3 regions of the Vogesella sp. XCS3 genome follow, and region 3 is predicted to be linked to each of the others. Evidence: predicted binding sites of a transcription regulator. Region 3 holds the regulator's gene; each other region holds the start of a gene.
The links. Region 3 encodes FNR, which switches genes on or off when oxygen is low (the NO sensors DNR and NnrR bind a similar motif). Its sites were predicted from a motif close to TTGATNNNNATCAA; they were not measured.
Positions count from the first base shown of each region.

Region 1: LCH97_RS02965 (universal stress protein) is a predicted target of FNR. The motif match lies at 4,672-4,685, and genes of this name have one in related genera.
Region 2: nirJ (heme d1 biosynthesis radical SAM protein NirJ) is a predicted target of FNR. The motif match lies at 7,488-7,501, and genes of this name have one in related genera.

Region 1 is NZ_CP085530.1:656,660-666,613, forward strand. Features, by position in the region: gene LCH97_RS02935 (ABC transporter permease) at 1-907, shown strand, start outside; gene LCH97_RS02940 (ABC transporter permease) at 918-1,865, shown strand; gene LCH97_RS02945 (tyrosine recombinase XerC) at 1,952-2,848, opposite strand; gene LCH97_RS02950 (MoxR family ATPase) at 2,848-3,699, opposite strand; gene LCH97_RS02955 (hypothetical protein) at 3,770-4,186, opposite strand; gene LCH97_RS02960 (thioesterase family protein) at 4,199-4,630, opposite strand; gene LCH97_RS02965 (universal stress protein) at 4,740-5,192, shown strand; gene LCH97_RS02970 (DNA-binding transcriptional regulator) at 5,258-5,584, opposite strand; RNA gene ffs (signal recognition particle sRNA small type) at 5,818-5,916, opposite strand; gene argE (acetylornithine deacetylase) at 6,065-7,237, shown strand; gene LCH97_RS02985 (sodium-dependent transporter) at 7,364-8,752, shown strand; gene LCH97_RS02990 (cupin domain-containing protein) at 8,828-9,190, shown strand; gene LCH97_RS02995 (hypothetical protein) at 9,187-9,459, opposite strand; gene LCH97_RS03000 (TRAP transporter substrate-binding protein) at 9,550-9,954, opposite strand, start outside.
Region 2 is NZ_CP085530.1:3,400,016-3,409,969, reverse strand. Features, by position in the region: gene LCH97_RS16255 (U32 family peptidase) at 1-86, opposite strand, end outside; gene LCH97_RS16250 (peptidase U32 family protein) at 77-1,075, opposite strand; gene LCH97_RS16245 (ribonucleoside triphosphate reductase) at 1,271-3,013, shown strand; gene nrdD (anaerobic ribonucleoside-triphosphate reductase) at 3,010-3,180, shown strand; gene LCH97_RS16240 (anaerobic ribonucleoside-triphosphate reductase activating protein) at 3,143-3,865, shown strand; gene LCH97_RS16235 (Crp/Fnr family transcriptional regulator) at 3,883-4,560, opposite strand; gene LCH97_RS16230 (nitrite reductase) at 4,637-6,220, opposite strand; gene nirJ (heme d1 biosynthesis radical SAM protein NirJ) at 6,217-7,431, opposite strand; gene LCH97_RS16220 (Lrp/AsnC family transcriptional regulator) at 7,536-8,522, opposite strand; gene LCH97_RS16215 (Lrp/AsnC family transcriptional regulator) at 8,519-9,511, opposite strand; gene LCH97_RS16210 (cytochrome D1 domain-containing protein) at 9,513-9,954, opposite strand, start outside.
Region 3 is NZ_CP085530.1:3,525,680-3,535,633, reverse strand. Features, by position in the region: gene bamC (outer membrane protein assembly factor BamC) at 1-596, shown strand, start outside; gene hemN (oxygen-independent coproporphyrinogen III oxidase) at 712-2,118, opposite strand; gene fnr (fumarate/nitrate reduction transcriptional regulator Fnr) at 2,229-2,969, shown strand; gene LCH97_RS16885 (flavodoxin family protein) at 3,023-3,478, opposite strand; gene LCH97_RS16880 (DUF1853 family protein) at 3,475-4,332, opposite strand; gene LCH97_RS16875 (RNA methyltransferase) at 4,382-5,155, opposite strand; gene LCH97_RS16870 (inositol monophosphatase family protein) at 5,300-6,094, shown strand; gene LCH97_RS16865 (TIGR02450 family Trp-rich protein) at 6,198-6,416, shown strand; gene LCH97_RS16860 (HD-GYP domain-containing protein) at 6,411-7,703, opposite strand; gene LCH97_RS16855 (CDP-6-deoxy-delta-3,4-glucoseen reductase) at 7,839-8,870, opposite strand; gene LCH97_RS16850 (SDR family oxidoreductase) at 8,904-9,776, shown strand; gene trmB (tRNA (guanosine(46)-N7)-methyltransferase TrmB) at 9,859-9,954, shown strand, end outside.

The DNA of each region.
Region 1 (9,954 bases), 860 kb from region 3:
CAGTTTCATCTTTACCGGCCTGGCGGTAGCGGCAGCGTTTCACGCCGGCCTGTTCAATATCGGTGGTGAAGGCCAGATGTATCTGGCCGGCCTGGGTGTTACCCTGGTGTGCCTGCAGTTTGATTTCTTGCCGGCCTACGTGGTGATTCCATTGGCCATGTTGGCCGCCATCGTGTTTGGCGGGGCTTGGGCATTGGTGCCGGGTTATCTGCAAGCCAAGCGTGGTAGCCACATTGTGGTAACCACCATTATGTTCAACTTTATTGCCAGCTCGCTGATGACTTGGTTGCTGGTAGACAAGTTGCGCATGGCAGGTTCGCAAACCCCCGCAACACGCGAGTTTGCCCAGAACGCCTGGGTGCCGATGCTGCACGAGCTGTTTGCCCCGCTGGGTTTCGAACTGCCCAATACACCGCTGAATGCCAGCTTTTTCCTGGCGCTGGTGGCGCTGGTGTTGTTCTATCTGGTGGTATGGCATAGCCCGAAAGGCTTTGTGACCCGTACGGTGGGCCTGAATGAAAAAGCAGCCCGCTATGCCGGTATTCCGGTCGACAAGGTTGTGATCGCCGTGATGTGCGTGTCTGGTGCGCTGGCCGGTCTGGCTGCTATCAACGAGCTGCTGGGTTCTACCCATCGCATGAATATGGGTTTCACCAACGGTATCGGCTTTGTCGGTATTGCGGTGGCGCTGATGGGCCGTAACCATCCGGTAGGCATTTTGCTGTCTGCGCTACTGTTTGGTGCGCTAACCCAAGGTGGCCTGGACCTGTCGTTCGAGAAGCCGGCCATTACGCGAGAGATGATCATCTTCACCCAAGGCTTGATCATCCTGTTCTGCGGTGCGCTGGAAAACCTGTTCCAGACCCCGTTGTCGGCTGCGTTCAAACGCATCCTGAAGAACCAGTAAGGAGTACAGCATGGACATGATTTTTAGTGTGCTGGACGCCACGCTGCGTGTGAGTACCCCGCTGGTGCTGGCGGCACTGGCCGGTCTGTTCTCCGAGCGCTCTGGCGTGGTGGATCTGGCACTGGAAGGCAAGATGCTGGCCGCAGCATTTGCTGCCGCCTGCGTGGCGTATATTGCTCAATCCCCGTGGGTAGGGCTGGGTGCTGGCATTGCCGCAGGGATGGCGGTGGCCATGCTGCATGGTGTGGTGTCGATTACCTATAACGGTAACCAGCTGATTTCCGGTGTGGCCATCAATATGATGGTGTCCGGTGTGACGCCTGTACTGGCCTTGGCCTGGTTCCAGCAAGGCGGCCGCACGCCGACCTTGTCGGACGACGCGCGTTTTACCGCTATCGAGCTGCCGTTTTCCGATGCTATCGCCCACAGTCCGATGTTGAAGACCTTCTTTGGCCACAACATTCTGGTGTACCTGGCACTGCTGCTGATTTTTGTGGTGAGCTGGGTGGTATACAAGAGCCGCTTTGGCTTGCGTCTGCGTGCCGTGGGTGAAAACCCGCATGCTGCCGATGCAGCAGGTATCAGCGTGAAGGGTGTGCGCTATATGGCGCAGGCCATTGGTGGCGCGCTGTGCGGTGTGGCCGGTGCTTACCTGGTGCTGGCGCAAACTGGCGCGTTCATCCAAGATATGACGGCCGGTAAAGGCTATCTGGCGCTGGCGGCGCTGATTTTTGGCAAGTGGCGCCCTTGGTCTGCGGTATTGGGTTGCCTGATTTTTGCCTTCACCGATGCGATCCAGATTCGCCTGCAGGGTGTGGAGCTGCCGCTGATTGGCAGTATTCCGGATGCCTTTATCCAGGCGCTGCCGTACGTGCTGACGGTAGTGTTGCTGGCAGGCTTCATGGGCCGTGCCGTGGCACCCAAAGCCATTGGCGTGCCTTTCGTGAAATCACGCTAAGTTGGCCGCAAGCCAAGACAAAACCCCCTGCTATTCGCAGGGGGTTTTTCTTTGGGCGCGGCGCCCCCGGGTGGATTTGTACGACGTTACTGCTTGTCTTTGTCATCCAGCTTGGCGCGCGGGTGTGCGGTGTCGTACACCTTGGCCAGATGCTGAAAGTCCAGGCTGGTGTAGATCTGGGTGGTGGCCAGATTGGCGTGGCCTAGTAGCTCTTGCACCGCGCGCAGGTCGCCGGAGGACTGCAGCATGTGGCTGGCAAACGAGTGGCGCAGCATGTGCGGGTGCACATGCTGTTCGCTACCGCTGTGCAGCGCCCAGCGTTCCAGCCGACGGGCCAGCTGGCGGCTACTGATGCGTACACCTTTGCTGGAGACAAACAGCGCTTCTTCGCCATCCGCCGCTTGTCGCAAGGGCAGCCAGCGCTGTAGCGCGGCAACGGCCTGCTTGCCGATGGGTAATATGCGCTCGCGGTTGCCTTTGCCTTGTACTTTCAGTAGCGCTTCGCGTAGATCGATGTCGGCCAGGTTGATCGATACGGTTTCGGAGAGGCGCAGCCCGGACGAATACATCAGCTCGAAGATTGCGGCGTCGCGTATTTCTCGCTCGTCTTCGGCAGGGGTGTCCAGCAGCTGCATGGCACTGTCCACGCTCAGGGTCTTGGGCAGGCGCTGCCCGGCGCGTGGGGCACGCACGCCGGCGCAAGGGTTGGCCGCCAGCCATTCGCGCCGGATCATCCACTCGAACAGGCTGCGCCAGGTCGAGAGCATGCGCGCCAGCGTGCGTGGGGATAGGCCGTGGCGTCGCAACTGGCCCAGGGCGCGCTGTATGGCCGGGCCATCGGTATGCTCGGGCTGGGTGCTGCCCAGCAGTTGGGCGAGCTTGGTGAGGTCCCGCCGGTAGGCGATGCGGGTGTGTTCGCTGCGTGCGGCCAACCTTAGCTGGTCGTCGTAGGCATCAATCAGGGCTTGCCAGTGTGCGTCCATTAGCCGCGCCGCATTTTCGCCATCTGCATCAGGCGCTCGAAGAAGTGCATGTCTTGCTCGTTTTTCAGCAGTGCGCCAGCCATGGGAGGTGGTGTGTTGCTGTCGCGGTGCTGTTGCAGCAGCTGTTCGCTGATGCCTTCGCTGTCCAGCAGTTTCAGCCAGTCCAGCAGCTCTGAGGTAGTAGGCTTCTTTTTCAGCCCGTTCATGTCACGAATGCCGGTGAATACTTCCAGTGCTTCGCGAACCAGCTGCTGGCGGATGTCGGGGTAGTGCACCTGGATGATTTGCTGCAGGGTGTCGCGGTCCGGAAAGCGGATGTAGTGAAAGAAGCAGCGGCGCAGGAAAGCGTCCGGCAGCTCTTTTTCGTTATTGGAGGTAATGATGATGATGGGGCGGTGGCGCGCTTTGATGAATTCTTGTGTTTCGTGCACAAAGAACTCCATCTGGTCCAGCTCGCGCAGCAGGTCGTTGGGGAATTCGATGTCTGCCTTGTCGATTTCATCGATCAGCAATACCGCTTGCTCTTCGCTGGCAAAGGCTTGCCATAGCTTGCCCTGGCGGATGTAGTTGCGGATATCGTGCACTTTGTCGTCGCCCAGCTGCGAATCGCGCAGGCGCGACACGGCATCGTACTCGTACAGGCCGTGCTGCGCCTTGGTGGTGGATTTGATCGGCCAGATGATCAGCTGTTTGCCCAGGGCGCTGGCGATTTCTTCGGCCAGCATGGTCTTGCCGGTGCCGGGCTCGCCTTTTACCAGTAGCGGGCGCTGCAGGGTAATGGCGGCATTCACTGCCATCATCAGATCATCGGTGGCGATGTAGTTGTCGGTGCCGTTAAAGCGGGTTTTCATGGTTTAGCCTGTGTATTGTTGTTATGAAATGCAAACAGCCGCCTGGCGGCGGCTGCTGTTGATGGCTGGCTCAGTTTTTGGCCAGCTCGGCCTGGAGGTCGTCCAGGGTAATGTGCCAGTAGTGCATCATGTGGCGCAGCAGCAGCATTTCCGGATCACTGATTGTATTGTCCGATTTGCAAATGTCCAGCGCCAGGGCGCAGCAGATAACGCGTTTGCTGCGTTCGCTGACGCCATCCAGGATGACATTGGTGCGCTCGGAGGCCAGCAGGTGGATGGTGCCGTCTTCTTCTGCCTCGTCGGAAATGTCATCGCAGTAGTCTACCAGTACCTTGATGAAGTCCTTGCGGCTCAGGCCCAGTAGCTCATAGACATGCAGGTTTTCCAGTGTCTCGATCTCGCGTGGGTCCATATTGCCATCGGTAATCATGAACATGGCAAGAATGCGTGCCAGGGCTTCCGGGCTGTTTGGCGCGTACTTTTTCATGGCGCGTTTCCTTTATTGTGTAGCTGCCAGCCTGGCGGTAAATGCCGCGGGGGCCGGGGAGACTTTTCGTTGTTGATAGTCAAAAAACACCACGCCTGTTTTGATGCGCAGAGCCTCTTGTTGCGTTCGGGTGCTGCGGGCGCTGTAGACGATGTCGAAGCCGTACTTGTTGTGGTCTGCCAGACCCAGCTCGAAATGGAGTACATCGCCATGAAACACTTCTGCCATGTACATTACCGCAGCGTCACTAACGATAATACCGAAGCCTTCGATATTTAGCTCGGTGTAATCGAGAGATTTGAGCCAGCGCAAGCGTACTTCGTGTGCCAGGCGCAACGCCGCATCGTTGCCCATGTGGCCACCGTAGTTGATGTCGGCGATAGCAAGCTGCAGTTCGGTGCGGAACAAAATACTCTGTGGTAGATCTAGTTGGATACGAGCCATGCGCTTGTCCTTATTTCGGTAATGTAATACTGCGCTTGCTGTTAATCTTTATCAATGCCTGCGCAGGTGCTTGGGCTAGACTTGAAAAACACGTGAGACAGGAGGCTATATGTATCAGCGTATTTATATTCCGGTAGATGACAGCGCTACATCGGCACTGGCGTTGGCAGAAGCGTGCAAGCTAGCCAAAGAGGTGGGTGCTGTGGTGCGCTTGGTGCACGTGGTGGATCTGGCGCAGTTTGGCTGGGGTGGGGCCGAGTTTCTGGATGCGGCTGAGCTGCAAGGCGCCATCAAGCAGGCTGGGGAGCAGGTATTGGCTGCGTGTCATGCCAAGGTGGTGGCGCAGGGGTTGGCGGTGGAATCCCGCATTCTGGAAAGCTGGGGCGACCGCATTGCAAGTGTCATCGTCGAGGATGCCAATAGCTGGGGTGCCGACCTGATGGTGATGGGTACGCACGGGCTGGGTGGCTTGCTGCATTTGCTGATGGGGAGTGTGGCAGAAGGTGTGCTGAAGCAGGCTGATGTGCCGGTGCTCTTGGTGCGCAACCCGGGTGAGGATTGACCGGGTAGCTTATCAGGCATAAAAAAACCCCGTCCGGCTGGACGGGGTTTTTATTGTACTGAAGATCAGGCTTCGGCAGTATCTGCGCTGCCTTCGGTCTGGGCATCCATGCGGGCACGCACGGCTTTGCGCAGGCTCTTGTACAGGTCAGGGTGAGTCTCTTTCAGGTATTCCACGATTTCGAAATCTTCGCGACGTACTTTTGTCAGGTCGATTTGCTCAACATGAACCAGACGCAGCAGCTCGCGTACTGGTTTTGGCATGTTGCGGCCGCTTTCGTAGCGGCTGCCGCCAGACTGGGTAACGCCGATGCGGCTCCAGAATTCTTGCTGGTTCAGACCCAGTTTGCGGCGGATTTCACGTGGATTGGCGATTTTGTCAAACAGTTTCATAGCGTTCCTCGCTTCTGTTCAATTCAGGAATCCGGATGTGATCCGGGTGACGTTTTAAAGATGAAACTATGGAACAAGGTCATTGCCGAGTCCCTTTATGTACTGCATATGATAGCAGTATTTTTAATCGATCAAAAGAAAAATGCTCTAGGGATTGTCAATAGATTTTGATCAACAAATTTAGTTCAATCAAAATTTGTGAAGCAGAGGAACGCATAAAGCAGAGGGGGAGGGGTGGCGAGCCTGAACCCCGGCACTTGCACTAAGTAACTGTGGCTGCTTCCTTCCGGACCTGACCAGGTTGGCTACCGTACAATGCGGGGGGGCCCGCCATAGAGAGAGCGAATAATACATGGCTTGGGCCCGGCTGCCAAGCCTGTTGCGGCATTTAGCCCGAAATGGTGGTGCTGTAGTGGTTTGCATGCCTGTGGCAATTGGGTATGCTCCTGATAGCCCATCACCTGTTATGAGGTACCCGACATGAACTGCCTGCCTGCTACCGAAGCCATTTTATCCCGATTGTTATCGTTCGACACTACCAGCCGTGGCTCAAATCTGGCGCTTATTGAGTGGGTGGCAGGCTGGCTTGAGCAGTATGGTGTGCTTAGTACGCTCACATTTAATGATGAAAAAACCAAGGCGAATTTGTTCGCCCATTTGGGCGATACGTCGCTGCCTGCGGTGGTGCTGTCGGGGCATACCGATGTGGTGCCGGTAGATGGCCAGCAATGGCACTATCCCCCCTTTGACATGACGGTTCATGATGGCTTGGTTTACGGCCGCGGTAGCGCGGACATGAAAGGGTTTATTGCGTGCGTGTTGGCCGCAGTGCCGCGCTGGCAGCAGCTGGCCGCTGACGGGGTAATGACACGTAGCCTTGGCATTGCGCTTTCGTACGACGAAGAGATCGGTTGTCTGGGGGTAGGCCGGCTGATTGATGACTTGCTGGCGCGCCAGGTGCCGGTGGCGGGTTGCATTATCGGCGAGCCCACCATGATGCGCCCGGTGATTGCGCACAAGGGTATTGCACATTATCGCGTGCATGTGCGCGGCCGCGCAGCGCATTCATCACTTACCCCGCAAGGCGTAAATGCAATCGAGTACGCGGCACGGCTGGTAACGCATATCCGCAAGCTGGCCGATGCTGAACAGTCCTTTGGCAGCCGCCACCCGCTGTACGATGTGCCGTTTGCCACGCTGCAAACCGGGCTGATCAAGGGTGGTAATGCGGCCAACATCGTGCCCAAGGACTGCGAGTTTGTGTTTGAGGTGCGTTGGTTGCCGGGCGATGTGCACGAGCGCTTTGTGGCGTCGGTCAAAGACTATGCGCAGGTGCTGCTGGCAGAGATGCAGCAAGTAGCACCAGAGGCAGATATCCAGTTTGAAGCATTGGTCAATTGCCCGCCGTTTGAATACTCGCCAGGTAGCGAAATTACCCGCCATGTGGAGGCGCTATGCCTGGGTTGCAGCCATGATGCCGTGGCGTATACCACCGAGGCCGGGCGCTTTCACGAGGCCGGCATCCCCTGTGTGGTGTGCGGGCCGGGTTCGATCGAACAGGCGCACCGCCCGGACGAGTTTGTCAGCCAGGCGCAGCTGGCTGCTTGCGATGCCTGGCTCGACCAGCTGTTCTTGCGCCTGAAACAGGCGTAAAGCGGCGGCAAACTACTTTACGCCCGGCGCGTCCAGCCTCAGAATCGCGGCTCCCGATAAGGGGCCGAGTACCCGCCCTGTCACAAGCAGGGCGGGTTTGTTATTGGTTTTGACGTTGGACAGTATATGAAGAACGATACAAGACCCGCAGCACCACAGACTGCGGGCAATAGCCGGGACGCCTTCACCTCCAGCTTTGGCGTGTTGGCAGCAACGCTGGGCTCAGCCGTGGGGCTGGGCAATATCTGGAAGTTTCCCTACGTTACCGGTGCCAATGGCGGTGCCAGCTTCCTGGTGGTGTATGTGCTGGCGACCTTGCTGGTCGGCCTGCCGGTGATGATTGCCGAAATCATGCTGGGCCGCCGGGCCAAGGCAGATGCAGTGACCACGCTGCGTACGCTGGCCCCTGCAGGCCAGCCGTGGTGGCTGATTGGCGGTTTTGGCGTGATCGCTGCGTTCCTGATCATGTCGTTCTATTCCGAAGTGGCTGCGTGGGTATTTGCCTATGTGTTCAAGGCACTGCGTGGTGACATTCTGTCCAGCGACCCGGCTGTTACGTCGGCGGCGTTTGGCGCGCTGATCAGCGACCCGCTGCAGTCGCTGCTGTGGCAGTGGGCTGTGCTGCTGATGATTGGCGGCATTTTGCTGATGGGCGTGGCCAAAGGTATCGAGGCGGTCACCAAAAAACTGATGCCGGTACTGTTTTTGCTGCTGCTGGTGATTTGCGCGCGTAGCCTGATGTTGCCAGGCGCCATGGCTGGGCTGTCTTTCCTGTTTACCCCGGACTGGAGCAAAATCACCGGTGAAGTGGTGCTGGTAGCCATGGGCCTGGCCTTTTTCAAGCTGTCCATCGGCATGGGTACCATGATGACCTACGGCAGCTATTTCCGTGATGACCAGAATATTCCTGCCACCACCCTGCGCGTAATGAGTGCCGACCTGTTTGTGTCCATGCTGGCCGGTATTGCCATTTTCCCGGCGGTATTCAGCTTCGGTTTCAAGCCGGAAGCCGGCCCGTCCTTGCTGTTCATCACCATTCCGGCCGTGTTTGCCAGCATGCCGATGGGCCACCTGTTCATGGTGCTGTTCTTTGTGCTGGCCGCCGTGGCGGCGACTGGCGCCATGCTGTCCATTCTGGAAGTGCCGGTATCCGTGATGGCGGGCCGCTTGGGTGTGTCGCGCAAGAAAGCTACGCTGATCAACCTGCTGTTGCTGGCGCTGATTGGTGCCACCTGCGCGCTGTCCAATAGCCTGCTGGCCGATGTCAAGCCGTTCGGCATGACCTTCTTCGACCTGTTTGACTTCATCTCGTCGTATATCCTGATGCCACTGGGCGGTATCTTCATCTGCCTGTTTGTGTCCTGGGTATGGGGCAAGGGCAATATGACTGCCGCACTGAGTAATGATGGCCGACTGGCCAATGGCAAGGTGGTTGCCGGCCTGTATGTGCTGTTGAAGTTTGTGACCCCGCTGCTGATCTTGCTGGTGATGCTCAAGGGTTTGGGTTTGCTGTAACGCTGGTGTGTTGCCAGCTAGTTAAAGGTTGGCCGCAGTGTGCGGCCAACCTTTTTGTTTATTCCGGGAGATAGCATGAAGATAGTGCGCGTCAGCGAGCAGCATTGCGTGCCGCAACAAGACAGACCGAACCCGCAGCGTCTGGTGGCGGGTAACCCGCTGCGGCATACCTGGCCGGTGTATGAGTCGGCTGACGGTGTATGTGCGGCCGGTATCTGGGCTTGCGAGACCGGTGCCTGGCGGATTGCCTTTGCCGATAACAAGCACGAATTCTTTGCCGTGATCAGCGGCTGCGTGTGCCTGACAGACGAAGCCGGCCACGCCGAGACATTCGGCCCCGGCGAGGCGGCTGTGATTCCGGCTGGCTTTCGCGGCGAGTTTCGCGTGCTGCAGCCGGTGCGCAAGTACTACGTGATCGTCACTGCCGCGGCAACCTAGTCGCGCTGGTAGGCGTCGGGGTCGACCGGTGGGGTGTCAAAGCCGTTGATGTCTCTGGCCGGTTTGTTCAGCTGCAGCAGGATCAGGCCGTTCAGCCCGCCAAAAAACCACGCTAGCAGGAAAAATACCGAATAAGCACTGAGCTCGTCGCGGAATAGCTGTTTGCCGTGCAATGCCAGTTCGTAGGGGTCGAATACCGAAAAAAAGCAGGTGGTGGCCAGCAGTGCAGTCAGGAAGGATGGCCATAGAACCAGGATAAGTTTGCGCATGGGTTGCTCCTTTATCTGCCGGGGGGGTGCCGCCTATTATAGGACAAATGAAAAAAGCCGCGCAGTGCGCGGCTTTTTTTGTTGCCAGGCTTACTTCACCTTGTTGGCATACATGAAGTTTTCCAGCTTGTTCTCGGCCAGGTTGAACCAGCCGTGCTGCAAGGTGCGGAACTTCTTCCACTCGGTATAGATTTTCTTGAAATCCGGGTTGGTGGTGGCTTCCTTCTCGTACAGCTCGAAGGCCGTTTTCTGTGCGGCTTTCATGATGTCGGCAGGGAATTGGTGCAGCTTGGTACCTTTTTGCAGCAGGCTCACCAGTGCCACCGGGTTCTTGGCGTCGTATTCAGCTTGCATGCTGATGTTGGCTTCGGCAGCGGCAACTTCAAAGGCGGCTTTGTAGTCGGCTGGCAGCTTGTCCCATTCTTTCTTGGATACATAGAAAGACAGGTTCGGACCCGGCTCCCAGAAGCCCGGGTAGTAGTAGTGCTTGGCCAC
Region 2 (9,954 bases), 130 kb from region 3:
CGCATCACTTCGTCGCGCGGCCAGAAATACAGCAAGGGGCCGATGGCCAGCTGTAGTGGTAATGCGGTATGTCGGCTTACTTCCATGGTCTGCTGTACGCCCCCAGTGTCACTTGTTGTCCTTCGGAAACCCGGCCCAGTTGCTGCATCAGCGCGGCTGGCGGCTGCCAGCCAGACCGGCGTGCCTCGTCCAGCGCCTGGCGCAGCGTGCGCGTTACCTGCGCCACGTAGGCTGGGCTGCGTTGCCGCCCTTCTACCTTGATGGCCGCTACGCCCATGTCGATTAGCCTTGGCAACAAAGGCAGCACGTTGAGGCTGGTAGGCTCTTCCAGCGCGTAGCCCAGGCTGTCGCCCACGTGAAAGCGCCCCTTGCACAGCGTGGGGTAGCCACGCGGCTCGTCGTGGGCAAAATCGTCGATCAGCACCCCGTTCAGACGTGCCTCGGTACCGTTGGCGTGTGGCAACCAGCGCACGTGACGGGCTGGCGAACATACACCGTGGGTATTGGGCGATTCGCCGGTGGCGTAGCTGGACAGATGGCAACGCCCTTCCGCCATCACGCACAGGCTGCCAAAACCGAACACCTCGATTTCCACCGTAGTGCCAGCTATCACCTGCGCCACCTGCTCCAGGCTGAGTACGCGCGGCAACACCGCCCGCTGCACGCCAAACATACGCTGCGCCAGGTTGATGGCTTCGTAATTGCTGGCCGAGCCTTGCACCGACAGATGCAGGCGCAGCTGCGGGTGGCGCTGGCTGGCGTAATCGAGCAAGCCGAAATCGGCCAGGATCACCGCGTCCACCGCCAGTGCTGCCGCCTCGTCAACCGCCGCGCGCCAGCGGGCTTCTTCGCCGGCCTGGGCAAAGGTATTGATGGCCAGCAGCACCTTCACCCCGCGCTGGCGAGCGTAGCGCAGGCCTTCGCGGGCGCTGGCGGCATCAAAGTTGAGCCCGGCGAAATGGCGGGCGTTGGTGTCGTTGTTCAAGCCCAGATAAACGCAGTCGGCGCCGTGATCCACGGCGGCCTTCAGGGCGGGCAGGTTGCCGGCCGGACAGACCAGCTCTGGTAGCTGCATGGTGTAACCCTCCGTTCAAGACGGGGCGACCTTACGCGGCGCGATGGCGGCGCAGCCTTGCCCCATATCAAGACTTTCGGGGAGCCCGCCCTGCGGCGCTAGCACGCTTGATAACGATCAAGAAAACAACATCTAGTAATTTAAAAGAAAAATTTAACTATATATTGCACTTAATTACATCAGGAGCCATGCGAAATGCATTCAAAACCCCTCACCGCCGGCCACGTGGACGCTGTGAGCACCGTGCGGGAATACCTGAGCCGTGCCGACTGGCGGGTTCAGGCCAACGCCAACCAAGGCTACAGCCTGGGCGGTATGATCCTTAACATGGCAGGCAAGCTCAGCGCCGAATACTGGCTGAACGCCGTGTTCAGCGCCGACGCAGCGCAGGCCCACCGCCACGGGGACCTGCATATCCACGACCTGGACATGCTGTCCGGCTACTGCGCCGGCTGGTCGCTACGTACGCTACTGCAGCTGGGGTTTTCCGGCGTCGGTGGCAAAGTAGAGTCGGCCCCACCACGTCACCTTTCCAGTGCCTGCGGCCAGATCGTGAACTTTCTGGGCACGCTGCAGAACGAGTGGGCCGGCGCCCAGGCATTCAGCTCGTTCGATACCTATCTAGCACCGTTCATACGCAGGGATGAGCTTGACTACCTCCAAGTGCGGCAATGCCTGCAGGAGCTGGTATACAACCTGAACGTACCCAGCCGCTGGGGGACGCAAACACCGTTCACTAACCTCACGTTCGACTGGGTGTGCCCCGACGACCTGCGCGAGCAGATTCCGGTGATCGGTGGCGAAGAAATGCCGTTCCGCTACGGCGACTGTGCCGACGAGATGGCAATGATCAACCGCGCCTTCATCGAGGTGATGTTGGCGGGCGATGCCCGTGGCCGCGCGTTTACCTTCCCCATCCCCACCTACAACATCACCCGCGATTTCGACTGGTACGGCGCCAACACCGAGTTGCTGTTTGCCATGACCGCCAAGTACGGCCTGCCCTACTTCCAGAACTTCGTCAACTCCGACCTGCAGCCGCACATGGTGCGCAGCATGTGCTGCCGCCTGCAACTGGATCTGCGCGAACTGGCCAAGCGCGGCAACGGCCTGTTCGGCAGTGCCGAACAAACCGGCTCAGTTGGCGTGGTTACCGTCAACTGCGCACGACTAGGTTACCTGCACGCCGGCGACGAAGCCGCGCTGCTTGCCGCCACCGACCGCCTGCTGGCGCTGGGCAGCGAGGTGCTGGAAGCGCGCCGCGGCGTGGTGCAACAGCACATCGATGCCGGGCTGTATCCGTACACCAAGCATTACCTGGGCAGCCTGCGAAACCACTTTTCCACGCTGGGGGTAAACGGCATCAACGAGATGATCCGCAACTTCAGCGCCGGGCAAGACGACATCAGCAGCAACAGCGGGCACGCCTTTGCTTGCCGCTACCTGGATCATATCCGCCAGCGCATCGTGGCCATCCAGCACGACACCGGCCATCTGTACAACCTGGAAGCCACGCCGGCCGAGGGCACCACCTACCGCTTTGCCCGCGAAGACCGCAAGCGCTACCCCGGCATCCTGCAGGCTGGCAGCGCCAACAAGCCGTACTACACCAACTCCAGCCAGCTGCCGGTCGGCCACACCGACGACCCGTTCGCCGCGCTGGCGCACCAGGAGGCACTGCAATCGCGCTATACCGGCGGCACCGTGCTGCACCTGTACATGACCGAGGCGGTGTCCAGCGCCGACGCCTGCCGCCAGCTGGTGCGCCGGGCGCTGGAAAACTTCCGTTTGCCCTACATCACTATCACTCCCACATTTTCCATCTGCCCGCAACACGGCTATCTGTCTGGCCGCCACGAGTTCTGCCCGCGCTGCGATGCCGAACTTCTGGCGCGCAAGACCACCGCTGCGGCCAACACTGAAGGAGCTATCGCATGACTCAACCTACCACCGATACACGCCCGCTACTGGACGACAGCGAGCGCACTCGCTGTGAAATCTGGACCCGAGTAATGGGCTACCACCGCCCAGTGGCATCGTTCAACACCGGTAAACAAGGCGAATTCTATGAACGCCGTCACTTTGACGAACCAGGACGCCACTAGCGCGCGGCTGGGTGGCTGGCAGCCGTTTTCGGCCTGCGACTGGCCGGGACGGCTATGTGCGGTAGTATTTCTGGCCGGATGCCCATGGCGCTGTGGTTATTGCCACAATCCTCATTTGCTGCGTAGGAAAAATGGGCAAACGGACTGGCCTCGTTTTATTTCCTGGTTGGCAAATCGGTGCGGTTTACTAGATGGCGTAGTATTTTCAGGCGGAGAGCCACTACAGGAACCCTCCCTGCCACTGCTCTTGCAACAAGTTCGCGCGATGGGATTTGCAACAGGCCTACATACTAGCGGCAGCTATCCACACAGATTGGCCAAGGCCTTGCCTCTGCTAGACTGGGTAGGATTAGATATCAAAACGCTACCGTCACATTACGCGGCGCTGACCGGCGTGACCGGCAGCGGCGAGCATGTGCAGAACAGCCTGTCACTACTACTGTCCAGCAATGTGACATTTGAGTGCCGTAGTAGCATTCATCCACACTGGCATAGCCGACAAACGCTGCAGCAGATGGCGGCTTGGCTCTCCACACACGGTGTACGCCACTACGCCTGGCAACTGCTGCGCCCAGCACCGGATCAAATACCACCAGTAGGGGCCGCTCCCCCTGGCTGGCCAGACCTAGCCTTACTGTCCGAGACTAAAACACGCTTTGAGCACTTTTCATTACGAAACAGCTAGCCGGGATGCAGCAGCCATCAAGACACCAGCTGCTGCATACCTTCTACATCCATAAGGACAATGTCACGTCCACGAACCTCTACCAATACCGACTCAACCAGTTGATGCAGGACCCGCGAGAAAGTTTCCGGGGTCAAATTTAGACGTGACGCAATCAGGTTCTTGTTTACAGGCAAGTGCACCACCCTACCATTACATGCTGGCTGACCCTCTTGTAAAAGGTAACTGATCACTCTTTGCAATGAGTTTTCCACCGAATAGCGCTCTACATCACGCACCATGCTGTGCAAACGCAGCGATAGACCGGCTAGCATACGCTGAGCAAAACCTGGGTCACTGGCAATAGCACCAAAGATTACTTCTGCACTGACGTGCAGTAGGAGCCCATCTTCCAGAAACTGTGCCATAACCGGGCAAGGCCGGTTGAGAAACATCACTGCCTCAGCAAAACTCTGCCCAGGATGCAATATTTCCATCACCTTTTCACTGCCATTTTGTGCGGTCAATGCCAGCTTGACTTTACCGAACACCACCACATACATGCCATCGCAAGGGTCACCCTTTTGGAAAATGACCTGTCCTTTCTGACCACGTACCTCATGCGTACCAGGAACCAAAGCTGCACGCTGCGCTGGTGACAGCTGCTGAAACAATGGCTGGTGCTGTAAAAAAGCGCCTATATCAATCTGACTCATGCCAAGCCCCCACAAGACAAAAGTGGCAGCCTAGCGCAGGCGACCATGACTAAGGCACTGGCCAGATGACCTAGTCCTAGTGGCTGGTACCTTCAGAGCGATTGATTTTGTTGTACACATTGTATTTACCGATTGGCTTACTCATGGGCAGGCTAACTACCTCTGCAAAGGTGGTCGCATCAAGCACAACCAGTTCGCCTGGGTTCTCCATGATGCTCAGCAGTACATAGCGACCATCGCGGGTGAACTCGACGTGGGCGTTGGTCTTGCCCGGGCGCACGCTTAGGGTTTTCACCAGCTGCAAGGTGCCCTTGTCGATGATGCCCAGTGTGTCCTTGCGCGGCGACATCATGGCGTCCACCCAGGCGTAGGGCGAATTTTCGTGGCTACGCAGGAAGAACCCCGGCCCCGGCGTGGCAATCTGACTCACCAACTGCCAGCGGTCCATGTCGATCACCGTTACCTTGCCGCCTTTCAGGTTGGGCGTGGCCATCAGGCGCTGGCCGTCGCGCTCGAAAGTAATGCCCGAGCCCAGGTGCGGCATGCCATCCAGCGCTAGGTCGGCCACTTTCACGCCTGTGTCCAGCTGGATGACCTCGGCGCGGCCCTCGCGCGACGCCGCCATCACGTGGCGGTAAGCCGGGTCGAAAAAGAAGTCGTCCAGTACCATGTCCAGCGCGGTAACACGCGGCTGCAGGAAACCCGGCAGCGCCACGCCCTCGCCCATGCGGTAGTCGTGCACCATACCGGGGTAGACCGGCGCCGCCTGCGGGTTGTAGCTGATCTCCCACAGCTCGTCGCTGTCTTTCAGCGCCACGATAAAGCTCTGCCGCGGTGCGGCATCGTAAACCGCCGACACCCGCGACAATCGGCCATGGCTGTCGCGTACCGGCCAGGTCTGGCGCGGCATCAGGCCGTGTGCGTCCAGCAGCACCAGCGTTTCCGGCAGCGTATTGCCGGCCAGTACCCAGCGCCCGTCGGCCGATACCGCCACGTTGCGGGTGTTCAGGCCGACGCGGATCTCGGCCACCATGCGCTGGCTGTACAGGTCGTACTGGCTGACCCAGCCGTCGCGGCTGGCAAAGTAGACAAAACGGCCATCGGGCGAAAACTTCGGCCCGCCGTGCAGGGCAAAGCGGCTCTGGAAGCGCGCCAGCCTCGTGAAGTGGTCGCCGTCCACCACAGACACATGGTGATCGCCCGCCTCCACCACCACAAACAGGTTATGCGGGTCTACCCCGGCAGGCAGCTGCGCACTGGCTGGCAGACTGGCCTCGGCCACGTACTGCACGCGGGACACGGCCATATCGGTAGCCGTCCATTGTGGCGGCTGGGCCGGAGGGGTGCCCAGCCAGGCGGCCAGCTCGTTCAGCTCGGTATCGTCGAGACGACCGGCAAAGGCCGGCATTTGCGTGGCCGCCCGCCCCTGGCGCAGCGTGGCCAGAATCTCACCCGGTTTCAGCCGCTCCAGGCTTTGTGGCAGCAGCGCCGGGCCCATACCGCCCAGCCGGCCGGTACCGTGGCAGGCCAGGCAATGCTGGTCGTACAGGGCTGCGGCGCGCGCGCCAGTGACGGGGGTGACGGGGGTGACGGGGGTGGCCGCCCACAGTGGCGCAGCCAGCAGCCAGGCCAGCGCGGCGGCAAGGTGGCGGGCGCTCATGATTGCACCTCGCTCAGTAGTGCCTGTGGCCGTTGCCACGGCGACAGCGCTGGCAGCGGGTAGGCGCCATCGGGCACGCCGATTTCGGCATCGTGCAGGTAGCAGCCGGGGTCGGCCTGCCAGAAATCGCCGCTCAGCTCCCAGGCGCGGATGCGGGTATTGCCGTTGCAGATGGCCAGGTGCCGACACGCCCCGCAGCGCCCCGCCACCGGCCGCGGCCGTTGCCGCAGCCCGGCCAGCAAGGGGTTGGCCGCGTCGGCCCAGATGGCCGAAAACGGCCGCTGCCGCACATTGCCCAGCGACACTTTCCACCACATGGTGTCCGGGTGCACATTGCCCAGGTTATCGATATTGGCTACTCCCACGCCGCTGGCGTTGCCGCCCCACTGTTGCAAGCGGGCCGCCAATGCATCCGCTTGTAGCGGATAGCGCCGGCGCGCCCACTGCAGCAGGTAGACAGCGTCGGCATCGTTGTTGCCGGTGACGAAATCCTTTTGCCGTCCGGCGCGCACGTGGCCCAGCGCGGCGTCGATCAGCAAGTCCAGCGCCCAGCGGGTACGCTGGTGGCGCGCGTCGCCGTCGCGGTGCTTGTTGCCACGGCCGGCGTAATTGAGGTGCGAAAAGTAGAACTTGTCGATGCCTTCGTCGGCCACCAGCTGCAGCAACGCTGGCAGGTCGTGGGCATTGCCTTCGGTCATTGTGTAGCGCACGCCCACCTTCATGCCGGCATCGCGTAGCAGGCGAATGGCGGCCAGCGAACGGTCGTAGGCCCCGGCCAGCCGCCGGAAGCGGTCGTGGGTGGTGCCTATGCCATCCAGGCTGACGCCCACGTAGTCATAACCCGTCTCGGCAATGCGGCCAACATTGGCCGCGTCCACCAGCGTGCCATTGCTGGACAGGCCCACGTAGAAGCCCATCGCTTTGGCGCGCTGCCCCAGCTGGTGAATAGCCGGGTGCAGCAGCGGCTCGCCACCGCTCAGGATCAGCACCGACACGCCGCAGGCTTTCAGGTCTTCCATCACCGCGTACAGCTCGTCCAGCGACAGCTCGCCGGCAAAGTCGCGGTCGGCGCTGGTGGCGTAGCAGTGCTGGCAGGTAAGGTTGCAACGACGCAGCAGGTTCCAGATCACCACCGGGCCGGCCGGGCGGCGCGCCGGCGGCAAGGGGGCGGGATGCAGCAAGGTATGCAGGTAATGGCTGAGGCGCAGCATGGCAGGCTCCGCGGATGACAATGGCCTCATGCTCTTCCTGGCGCGGAGCCGGCTCCTTGATGGCTATCAAGCCTTTCCGCACCGGTGCGCAGCTGGGCTGCCCCTTACACCCGCAAGCCGGTTTTCTTGAGGATACGGCTGGAAAACAGCACCTGATGGTCGCCACAAGCTTCGCCCAGCAGGCCGCGCAGCCGGTTTACCGTAGCCGTCACCTGCGCGTGGCTGGCGCCGTGGCACATGGCAAACAGGTTGTAACGCCAGGATGGCAGCTGCCGCGCGCGGCGGTAACAATGGCTGACTTCCGGCTGCGCCCCCAGCAGCGTACCCAGCGCGTCCACTGCCGCGTCGTCCACATCGAACACCGCCATGCCGTTGGCGCCATAGCCCAGCGCGTAGTGGTTGGGCACCGCGCCAATGCGGCGGATCACCCCTCCCGCCAGCAAGGCCGCCAGCCGCCGGCAAGCCTCGCCCGGTGCCAGTTGGCAGCCGGCTTCCAGCGCCGCCCACGGTGCGTCCAGCAGCGGCAAGCCGGCCTGGGTAGCGCGGATCAGCCGCCAGTCGGCGTCGTCCAGCACCGGCGCAGGCGTATCGGTGACGGTGGCCGACTGCCGCCCCACCGCGCTGTCGCCACCGGGCAGCAACTGCATGCCCACGTAGTACTCGCGCAGCTTGGGAAAGCCATACACCGACAGGCCGGTATCCAACTGGATGTGGGCCATCGCCTCGGCCAGCCCCGCCTGACTGGTAGTAGCCAGCACGAACCACATGTTCAATGCGTGCTCGCGCCGGTAGTTGTGTGCCACCGCCGGCAGCGCATTCACCTGCGCAGCCACCGCGTCGTAGCGCGCTTCGGGTACCGCCAGCGCCGCCAGCAGGAAGCAGCCGCCCATACGCTCTATCTGGTACAAGGGGCCGAAGCGGGTCAGCACGCCGCACTGCAACAGCGCGGCCAGGCGTTGCTGCAGCTGGCTGCCGCTTATGCCCCAGCGCTGGCCGGCTACCTCATAAGGGGTATCCAGCAACGGAAAGCCGCCCTGCAGGCCGGCAATGATGGCCGCGTCCAGCGTGTCCAGTACCAATGGAGAAGTCATGGGGTCAGTAGCCCTTGCTGGTAGCGCGCACCGCGCTGGATATAACGACGGGTAGACAGCAGCATGGCCGACGGCATGGCGTGCAAACCGTAATCGGCGCTCAGCCGCCGGTAGTGCGCCGCCGCCTCATCGCTACTGCGGGCGTGCACCATGCAGAACAGGTTGTACGGCCAGTGCGCCCCCTGCGGCGGTCGGGCGTAGCACAGGGTGACGGCGGCATCGGCGGCCAGTTGCGTGCCGATGGCGTCGCGTTGCGCGGCAGGCACTTGCCACACACACATGGCGTTGGCACGGTAGCCCAGTTCGCGGTGGCGCAGCACAAAGCCGAAACGGCGGATCACGCCATCGTCCAGCCACTGCTGCAGGCGCTGGCGCACATGCAGTTCGGACAGCCCACTGGCAGCGGCCAGGGCCAGAAACGGCTGCGGCTGCAGCGGCAAACCCGGTCCCAGCGCAGCCAGCAGGCGCTGCTCGCTGCCCGCCAGCTGCAGCAAGCGCTGCGCTGCCGGCAAGCGCGCACGCCGCGGCGGGCCGTGCCGGCCCAGCGCAAAACCCAGGTCGATGTGGTACTCGCGCTGCAGCGGCAGGTCCAGCGGCGTCAGGCCGGTCACGCTGGCGATGCGTGCCAGCGCGGCGTCCAGCGCCGGGCGGCTATCAGCGGCCAGCACGAACCACAGGTTGTAATGGTGATCGCGTGCGTAGTTGTGGTTGACCTCGGGCTGGGCGCTGACCAGTGCGGCCACCGCATCCAGCTGCGCCGGTGGTACCGCCAGCGCAGCCAACGTACTGGCACCCACGGTATTGGGCGCAAACACGGCCCCCAGCCTGGCCAGCAGGCCTTGCTCCTGTACCAAGCGCAGGCGCAGCAGCAATTGCGCCTCGCTCAGCCCGCATTCGGCGGCCAGAAAGCCGAACGGCGATGCCAGCAAGGGGAAGTCGCGCTGGTAGCGGTCCAGCAACTGCAATAACGGGTCGTGTGGCTGCAGCATGTCACATCCCCATGCGGCCGGCACGCCAGCTGAAGAAGATCCCGGACGGGTTGGCCGCCGGCAGCACACTACGCACGGCCAGCGTGCGGGTATCAATAACCACGACCTTGTCGTCGTCGCGGCTGGACAACCATACCGCGTCGCCACGGGCGGTGAACTCCATGTGCAGGATGGCGCGCCCCGGCTTCAGCGTGTGCACCACCTGCATGCTGGGCACGTCGATCACCTGCACGGTGTCATTGTGTGGAAAGGCAAAGTTCACCCACACGCGGCGCCCGCCCGGTTCGGCCATCACGAACACCGGCTGGCCGTATACCGGCACCTTGGCCACCGGCTGCCAGCTGCGGCTATCGGCCACCAGCACCTGTGACTGGCCGATGGCGGGAAAGAACGCATAATCGCCGGCCAGGCTCCAGCCGCGCAGGTGCGGCATCTTGTACACC
Region 3 (9,954 bases):
GCATCGAGAAAACGGCCAACGGTACCGATGTCTTCTTCAGCCACCGCGGCATGTACGAGATCTACATCAACGAGGCCAAGGAAGAAACCCGCTGGCAGCCTCGCCCGACCGACCCGGAAATCGAAGCCGTATTCCTGAGCCGCTTCCTGGTGCGCCTGGGCATGGATGAAGCTACCGCGGCCAAAACCGTACGCCAGGAACAAGCTGCCACCACAGCACGCGCACGCCTGGTAAAAGGCGGCATCGAGCTGGACGACAGCTACGACCGCGCATGGCGCCGTGTCGGCCTGGTGCTGGAACACAACGGCCTGGCCATTACCGACCGTGACCGCACGCTGGGTGCCTACTTCGTGAAGCCAGGCAGCGATGACGTGCAAAAAGCCAACGCGCAAAGCAGCGGTGGCCTGTTCTCCAAGCTGGCTTTCTGGAAAGACAGCAAGCCGGGTGACCAGGCCAGCGTGCCAAACCTGCGCGTACAGCTGACCCGCCAAGGCGAACAGCAAGTACGTGTAGAGCTGCGCACTGCCGACAATGCCGTAGTCACCGACAAGGGCCTGGAAGCCCTGCTGCAGCAGATGGTTAACGAGCTGAAATAAGCCGTATACCCCGCCTGCCAGCCCGCCCTCTGTGGCGGGCTTTTCATTGTGCTGGCCCATAAAAAAGCCGACAGCCCCATCCGGGGCTGTCGGCTTTTATCTTGCCAGGGCTGGCTCAGATGGTTTTGGAATAGCGCGCCTTGGTTTCACGCTCGCGCAGATGACGGTCGAAAATCATCGCGATATTGCGAATCAGGAAGCGCCCCTTGGGTGCCACCATCAGGAAGTCACCATCAAAGGTCAGCAAACCTTCGCTCTGGAAAGCACGGATCTGCGGCAGCTCGACGGCAAAATAATCGGCAAAATTGATAGCAAAAGTCTGTTCTATCGCCTCTATCGACAAAGAGAAGCGGCACATCAGCGCCTGGATCACGCTACGGCGCAAGATGTCATCCTGCGTCAGCGTCATGCCGCGCAGCACTGGCAGGTGGCCGGCGTCCAGCGCGGCGTAATACGCATCCAGCTCTTTTTCGTTCTGCGTATAACAGGGGCCAACCTTGCCAATGGACGACACGCCCAGGCCGATCATGTCGCAGTCCGCGTGGGTAGAGTAGCCCTGGAAATTGCGTTGCAGGCGGCCCTGCTGCAAGGCACGGGTGAGCTCGTCGTCCGGCTTGGCAAAGTGGTCCATGCCGATAAACACGTAACCGGCCTCAGCCAGCTGCTGTACCGAGTTCTGCAGGATGTCCAGCTTGGTAGCCGACGAGGGCAAATCCGCCTCGTTGATGCGGCGCTGTGGCATGAATACCGTGGGCAGATGCGCGTAGTTGTACAGCGCGATGCGGTCTGGCGACATGGCAATCACGCGGCTCACCGTGTTTTCCAGCGAATGCGCCGTCTGCTTGGGCAGACCGTAAATCAGGTCTACGCTAATCGACTTGAAGCCGGCTTCACGCGCGGCATCCATCACCACACGGGTTTCTTCCTCGCTCTGGATGCGGTTCACCGCTTCCTGCACCACAGGGTCAAAATCCTGGATACCGATACTCATGCGGTTGAAACCCAGCCGTGCCAGGTGCAGGACCGTGTCGCGGCCAACCTTGCGCGGGTCGATTTCGATAGAAAACTCGCCTTCCGGCAACAGCTCGAAGTGCTGGCGGATAATGCCCATCACGCGGTCAAGCTGCTCGTCGGACAGGAAGGTGGGCGTACCGCCACCAAAATGCAGCTGGATCACTTTTTCACGGCTGCCCAGCTTTTCGGCCACCAGACGGATTTCCTTCTCCAGGTAATCCAGATAAGCGTCGGCGCGGGTCTTGTCTTTGGTAATGATCTTGTTGCAGCCGCAGTAGTAGCAAATGGTGTTGCAAAAAGGGACATGCACGTACAGCGAGATGGGCCGATGGTTGGCGCCAATCGCACGATGGGCCAGCCATTGCTCGTAATCACTCACCCCGAAGCCGGCATGAAAGCGGTCGGCAGTCGGGTAGGAGGTGTAGCGCGGGCCTGAACCTTCCAGCCTTTCGATGAGTTCTCTATCGAATACACACTGCGTCGGCGTGAAATTTATAGTGGGTGTCATAATTAATCTGGTTGGAAAACCGGTGGTGGGCTGGTAAATTTGCGCAATTGCCACTTTTTCTGCTTTGACGCGTATCAAGCAAGCCCGCTTGCTTGGCGAAAACCTACTCTATGACTGACCACACACACTCTTTGCACGCACTAAAAGTGTCGTGCTCCAACTGCAGCCTGCGAGAACTGTGCCTCCCACTGGGCTTGAACCGCGATGAGATGGCGCAACTGGACGCCGTGATCCGTCAAAGCCGACGCTTGAAACGTGGCGAGTACCTGTTCCGCTCTGGCGAAGGTTTCCGCTCGCTGTACGCCGTGCGTACCGGCTACTTCAAAACCTGTGTTTCGAGCCAGGACGGCCGCGAACAGGTTACCGGCTTTCACATGTCGGGCGAGCTGATGGGCCTGGACGGCATTTCGTCCAACCTGCACGGCTGCGACGCCATTGCACTGGAAGACAGCGAAGTATGCGAGCTGCCGTTCAACCGCATGGAAACCCTCGGCCGTGACATCCCCAGCCTGCAGCACCACTTTTTCCGCCTGATGAGCCGTGAGATCGTGCGTGATCAATCTGTCATGTTGCTGCTTGGCAACATGAAGGCTGAAGAACGCCTGGCAGCATTTCTGCTGAACTTGTCACAACGCCTATCAGCCCGTGGCTTTGCGGCCAACGATTTCATCCTGCGCATGAGCCGCGAAGAAATCGGCAGCTTCCTGGGGCTGAAACTGGAAACGGTCAGCCGTACCCTGTCCAAATTCCAGCAACAAGGCTGGCTGGTGGTAGACCATAAACATATCCAGCTGGTGAAGCCGGAAGAACTGAAGCAGCTGGTAGCAGGCTGTTCGCAAGCCCAGCACTAAGCCGCCCACGCACTGAATGCCCAACGCCCCGTCACGGGGCGTTTTGTTTGTGGCTACAGCATGCCGATAGACAGCGCGGCCGCCAGGGTGGCGCCCAGCTCGGCCGCAGCGGCCAGGTCAGCAGCCTGTGGCACCCCGCGTACCAGCAGCGGCGGATAGGCCTGCCGCCAGCCGTAGCCACGGGCAATGCGCTCTATGGCCTGCTGTGCACCCAGGCCATCGTTGCCGGCGCTGATCAGGATAGCGTACGGCAGGCCGGCCACCTTGCCCTGCGCCGGGTAATAGGTGCGGTCGAAGAAATCTTTCAGTGCGCCGGCCATGTAGCCAAAGTTCTCCGGCGTGGCCAGCAATAGCGCATCGCAGCCCAGCAATTCGTCCATGCCGGCTTGCAGGGCGGGCATGACGCGCACCGTCACGCTACTTTCCTGCATCGCCACCGCGGCTGCCGCCTTGGCCAGCTGCAAAGTATTGCCGGTTTGGCTGCTCCACAGCACCAGGAGTGTCTTCATGCGGCCAACCTTGGCAGCAAGGTGCCCAGCAGCTCTGGCGCTGGCCAGCTGTCTGGCACCACAAAGCCACGCGCCACCTCCTGCCACACCCCATGATCATCCGGCAACAACTCGGCCAACAGCCAGGGTCCTTCCGCCTGCGCCAGTTGCGCACGCATGGCAGCCAGGCTCTGCGTTGCCGCTTCATCTGCTTGCGCCGGGCTCAGCCATTGCAAGCGCGGCAGCGCCAGCCAGCGGCTATGCGGGTGCTGCTGCGGCCAACTATCCTGCCGCCGGCACCACCAGCCGCGGCAAGCGGCAGTATTGATAGCAGGATGCGTGGGTGCCGTATCGGCGGGGAAGAACAGCCAGCCGCTCAGGCGGCTGCTGGCAGTAAGCTGCGCGAAACCATCCGGCAACCTGGCTGCGGGGTGCTGCGCCAAGGTGAGCTGGCTGGCCAGCTTGCGGTATTTCAGCCACCAGGCATCACGCAGGCCCGGCCCCACCAGCGCGTGCGGGGCGCTATCGAGCTGCAGGTAGAATTTGCTGGCGGCTTCCAGGTGGCAAGGCTCGCCATCAATGCGCAGCAGAAAGTCGAATTCGCCTACCGTTAACGTGCCATCGCGTACCGGCAGGTTGGCCGCGACCAGCTCGATGTGTGGCGCCTGGCTGAACCAGTACCCCAGCAGTGCTTCGGCGTATAGCCCCAGGCGGCGCGTAGGGCGGGCTGCCAGCCACGCCAGCAGCGGGGTGGGGTCAGCATCCAGCGCCAGCAGCTGCGGCCAACCTTGCGGCCCTAGCAGGCGCTGGCGGCTGATTTCCACCCCGCTGAGCCAGGGCGGCGGCGCGGTCAGCAGGTAGGCCAGGTCGCGCACCGCGCAGGCTGCGCAACTGCGCACATTGCAGCAAGCCGGGCAGCATGGTTTATTCGCCCTGCTTGTCGCGCGGTGGCAGGCTGCCATCGGCGACACGCTGCACCTGCTTGAAAAAGCCGCGCAGAATGTCGATTTCCTCGCGCAATACGCCTGCGCGGTTGAACAGCGCGCGCATGCGGCGCATCAGACGCTCGCTGTTGCGCCGCTCGTAGTAGCCGATGGCTTCCAGCGTGTTGTCCAGGTGGCCGCACATGCTTTCTACCTCGGCCATGCTGGCGGCCTCGCCTTCCGCTTTCAGGTAGTTCACGTCCACGCCGGTGTGGCTGAACAGCTCGTAGGTCATCACCTGCACCGCCATGGCCAGGTTCAGCGAGAAGTAGTCCGGGTTGCCCGGCACGGTCACCAGGCGGTTACACATTTCCACCTCTTCGATCGACAGGCCGAAGGTTTCGTTGCCGAACACCAGCGCCACCTGCTCGCCGTCGCGTGCCCGCGCGATCAGCTCCGGCGCGGTCTCGCGCGGGGTGGACAGCGGGGTGGTGAGCTCGCGGCGGCGGCTGGTCAGCGCGCAGGCCACTGTCACATCCGACAGCGCTTCGGTGAGGCTACTCACGACGGTAGCGTGCTCGAGTACGTCTACCGCACCCGAGGCCAGTACATTGGCCTCTTCGCTGGGAAACACTTTCGGTTCAACCAGATACAAGCGGGTCAGACCCATGGTTTTCATGGCCCGTGCCGCCGAGCCGATATTGCCCGGGTGGCTGGGGCGCGCCAGCACGACGCGAATGTTCTTTAAAAAATCAGGTACTTGGGGTTTATTCATCGGGTAATTTTGAGTAGAATCGCGGGCTATTCAAAAACACCGCTGCGAAAGCGGTGTTTATCGTTCCTTAACCCAGACAGTTTACGACAAGCGCGCACCCCACGAAGGGGCTGCGCTTGTTTTGTATGATTTTAGAGGCCGTCAATGCATCCAATGCTCAATGTCGCGGTAAAAGCCGCTCGCCGTGCAGCCAACGTTATCCAGCGTGCATCGCTGAACCTGGATACCGTGCGTGTTGAAAAGAAAAAACACAACGACTTCGTGTCCGAAGTTGATCAAGCTGCCGAACAAGCCATCATTGATGTCATTCTGGATGCCTATCCGAAGCATGCGATTCTAGCAGAAGAGTCCGGCGGCCGCGGTCTGGGCACCTCCGAGTACGAGTGGATCATCGACCCGATCGATGGCACCACCAACTTCATCCACGGCCATCCGCAATACTGCATTTCCATCGCGCTGGCACACCGCGGCCAGATCCAGCAGGCTGTGGTTTACGACCCGAACCGCAACGATATGTTCACCGCCAGCCGTGGCGTGGGCGCGTTCCTGAACGACCGTCGTATCCGCGTCTCCAAACGCATCAACATGAACGAATGCCTGATCGCCACCGGTTTCCCGGTAGTAGACCAGAGCATGCTGGACACCCATCTGGCCATCCTGAAAGACGTGATCGGCAAAACCGCCGGCGCCCGTCGTGAAGGCTCTGCCGCACTGGACCTGTGCAACGTGGCCTGCGGCCGCGTGGATGGTTTCTTCGAATTCAACCTGAAGCCATGGGACATCGCTGCGGGTAGCCTGATCGTGCAAGAGGCTGGCGGCATCGTCACCAATATGCACGGTGAAGACGGCTGGTTCGAAAGCGGCGACATCGTGGCTGCCCCGCCAAAAGTACTGGGCCAGCTGCTGCCGCTGATTGCCCCGCACGTGAAGAGCGCCTAAGTCGCCCTTATCCGTAAACGCCCCCGCGCTGCCTGCAGCCGGGGGCGTTGTCGTTACGGGAACCACCCGGACTTCGCCTTATCGAAACCAGCAAGGAGGCCCCATGCCGGTGAACCATAAAAAACTGCAAGGCAGCAAATGGACTGCTGTCACCCCGCGCGAGCGCGAAAAACACTTTCTGGTGGTGAAGGTGGAATACGACGCCGACGACGCGCAGAAACCGCTGCGCGTCACGCTGGAGGCGGTGCTATCGCGCCGCCACTTCACCCTGCCCTGGCGCGAGCTGGGCGACACGGCACAGTGGCAGCCAGGCTGGCTATAAGCCGGCCGTTACCGTTTTGCTGGTCAGGCCAAGAAACAGCACGACCAGCGGCTCGAACAGCTCGGATTCGGCTGCGGCCAACTTCAGGCGCTGCCGGGTCAGGTCGCGCGACAGGTGGCGCGACAGCCAGTTGGTTTCGTTGATCACCCACGCCAGCTCCTGCCACAGCGGCTCGTGGCCCTCGCCTTCGGGCGCGTGCTTGGTCAGCATGTCCAGCCCAACACTATTGAACGCGCGCTGGATGCTGTTGAGCCGCATCGCCAGGTGGCCAAAAAGCTGCCAACCGGCTTCGCCCATTGTCTGCGACTCGATGTGCTGCATCACTTCGTGCACCCGTGCAAAACGCAGCAGCAGCTGGTGCAGCGACGACTGCAGCGCGTCTACCGGCTGTAACAAGCCGCTTTCGCGCGGCAAGCGCGCTGCCCGTAGCTGGGCAGGCACCCGCACCGCCGCCGAAAACTGGCCGGGCAACAATTTCAACGCCACTTGCAGCTGCCCCACCGGCTGGCGGGCGTGCTCGAAGATACCGGCCGCCATCTCGGCCAGCGCCAGTACCTCGGCGTTGTGGCCCACCGCCTCGCCACGCAATTGCCGCGGGTAGCCGCTGCCGTCCACCCGCTCGTGGTGCTGCAAGATCAGGTTGGCCACCTCCGGCGGCACGGCGCGTAGCTCGCTGGCCCACACATAACCGATGAGCGGATGGGCATCGAACTGGCGCCAGGCGTCGGCCGACAGCGGCCCGCCCTGCTGCCAGATAGCGGGGTCCAGATACAAATAGCCCACATCGTGCAGCAAGCCGGCCACCAGCAGCAGCTGGGCATCGCGTGGCGACGGCGCCAGGCTCCACGCGAGTGCGGCCACGCGCAGGCTGTGGCGGAACACGTCGGGAAAGCGGTTGGCGATCAGCTGCAGAGCCTGTGCAGCCAAGGGGGGCAAGGACAGCACCACCAGCTCGCGTTGCAGCGCGCGCTGGCCCTGCTCCAGCCAGGCGGCCAGCAGCGGGTCGTCGGCCAGCAACTGCTGCATCCCCTCGCGCAGGTGCGCCAGCAAGCTGGAGGTATCGACCTGCAGCTGGGTTTCCAGCGGCTGGCGCAAGCGGTGATTGGCCAGCAGCTCGCTGCTGCGGCTATCGATACGGGCACCACGCGCCAGCAGCTTGGTACCGTTGGCCGCCAGGATATCCTGGCTGGCATGCACGGCGACCTGCTTGTCTGCTGACTGCAGGTTGGCCAGGAAATGCTGGTTGACACTTTCCAGCGTCAACAGTGAATCTGACTCGCGATGCATGTCATTCGCCCGATTTTCCGCAACTATTCAATAAAGCAAACTTTTAGACAGTCGCCCAGCGAAATATCGTTTCCATGACAAAGCCCCGGTGGGCACGGGGCCGACCGGGGCTGCTGCATACGCACGGCAAGCTGCTTACTTGCTGGCGCTACCCATGTCCTTGGACAGGAAGAAAGCATCCGAGAAGAACTCGTCTGCCGGCAAGCTGCGCTCGCCGATAAAGGCAGTATGCGCGGCCTCTACCATCACCGGCGCGCCGCAGGCGTACACCTGATAACCGGCCAGGCTATCGAAGTCGTCCAGCACCGCCTGGTGCACGAAGCCGGTGCGGCCCAGCCAGTTGTGCTCGGGCAGCGCGTCCGACACCACCGGGATAAAGGTGATGTTGGCGTGCTGTGCCTGCCACTGGCCTGCCATCTCGGCCAGGTACAGGTCGGCCGGGGTGCGGGCGCCCCAGTAGAACACGATGGGGCGGTTAATGCCCTGGTGAATGGCGTGCTCGATAATGCCCTTGATCGGGGCAAAGCCGGTACCGCTGGCCACCATGATGATGGGCTTATCGGAATCTTCGCGCAGGAAGAACGAGCCCAGCGGGCCCTTGAAGCGCATAATCTCTTTCTCTTTCATGGTGTTGAACACGTAGTCGGAGAACGAGCCGCCAGGCTGGTGGCGGATATGCAGCTCGATGAACGCGTCGTCGTGCGGTGCGTTAGCAATGGAGAAGCTGCGCTTCTTGCCGTCTTTCATCAGGATATCGATGTACTGGCCAGCCTTGAATTGCAGGCGTTCGGACACCGGCAGCTTCAGCTTCAGCACGGCCACGTCGTGGATCTTGTCGATTTTTTCCACGCGGCACGGCAGGGTCTTGATCTGGATATCACCGACACCCGCTACTTCGCGCGCCTCGATGGTCAGGTCGCCCTTGGGTTTGGCACAGCAGAACAGCGCCATGCCCTGGGCACGATCAGCGGCCGACAGCGCCTTGTCCTGCGCACCGCCGTGTTCTACCTCACCCTCTACAACCTTGCCCTTGCAAGCGCCGCAGGCACCATCGCGGCAGCCGTACGGCAGGCCGACAGACTGGCGCAATGCCGCTTCCAGAATGGTTTCATGCGCTTCTACGCCAAAAGAATGGCCGCTTGGAAGCACCTTTACCTGACACGTCATCTTCTTCCCTTAAACTTCGCTAAAATGGCCGGCATGCGAACCTTGTTGATACTGGGCAGCGGCGATGTCGCCTTGCGCGCCCTCCCCCTGCTGACGCCACACTGGCGAGTCATTGCACTGATACGCCGCCCGGAAGCGGCCGCCGCCTGGCGCGCGCTTGGAGCCCGCCCCTTGCTGGCCGACCTGGACGACAAAAACAGCCTGTCGCGCATTGCCGGGCTGGCCGACGCCGTGCTGTACACCGCACCGCCGCCAGAACAGGGCAGGATAGACCCCAGAATGCGCAAGGTCTTGTCGCAGCTGGCAAAAACGGGGAGTCTACCACAGCAAATCGTCTATATCAGCACCAGCGGCGTGTACGGCAATGCCGATGGCAAGTGGCTGAGCGAGACCGCCCCGCTGCGGCCAAGCTCCCCGCGCGCCCAGCGCCGCGTGGACGCCGAACGCTGCCTGCGCGCCTTTGCCGTAGAGCACGGCACCGCACTCACCATTCTGCGCGCCCCCGGCATCTACGCCGCCGAGCGCCTGCCGCTGGCCCGCCTGCAAAACGGCACCCCGCTGATCAACGCCAGCGAAGACAGCATCAGCAACCACATTCACGCCAGCGACCTGGCGCGTCTGTGCGCCGCCGCCCTGCAGCGCCGCCGCAGCGGCATTCGCGTGTACAACGCCTGCGATAGCCAGCCCCTGCCGGTAGGCGAATGGTACGACCAGCTGGCCAACACCCTGGGCCTGCCACGCGCGCCGCGCCTGCCACGCGCCCAGGTGCAGCAGCAGGTTTCGCCCGGCTTGTGGTCTTTCATGGCCGAGTCGCGCCGCCTGAGCAACGCCCGTGTGCTGCGCGAGCTGCCCGGCTGCCTGCACTACCCCACCGTTAGCCACCTGCTGCGCACACTGGCGCCATAGTGGCGGCAAAGCAACCCGTGCTATCCGGCAGGCGCAAGATTCGGTAACATCGCGATCTTTTTGCAGTTTTTGAGTTCGCACCATGGAAAATCCAGGCTTCAAGCGCGCCATCCGCAGCTTTGTACTGCGTCAGGGCCACCTCTCCGCTTCCCAGCAACGCGCCATCGATGAAGGCATG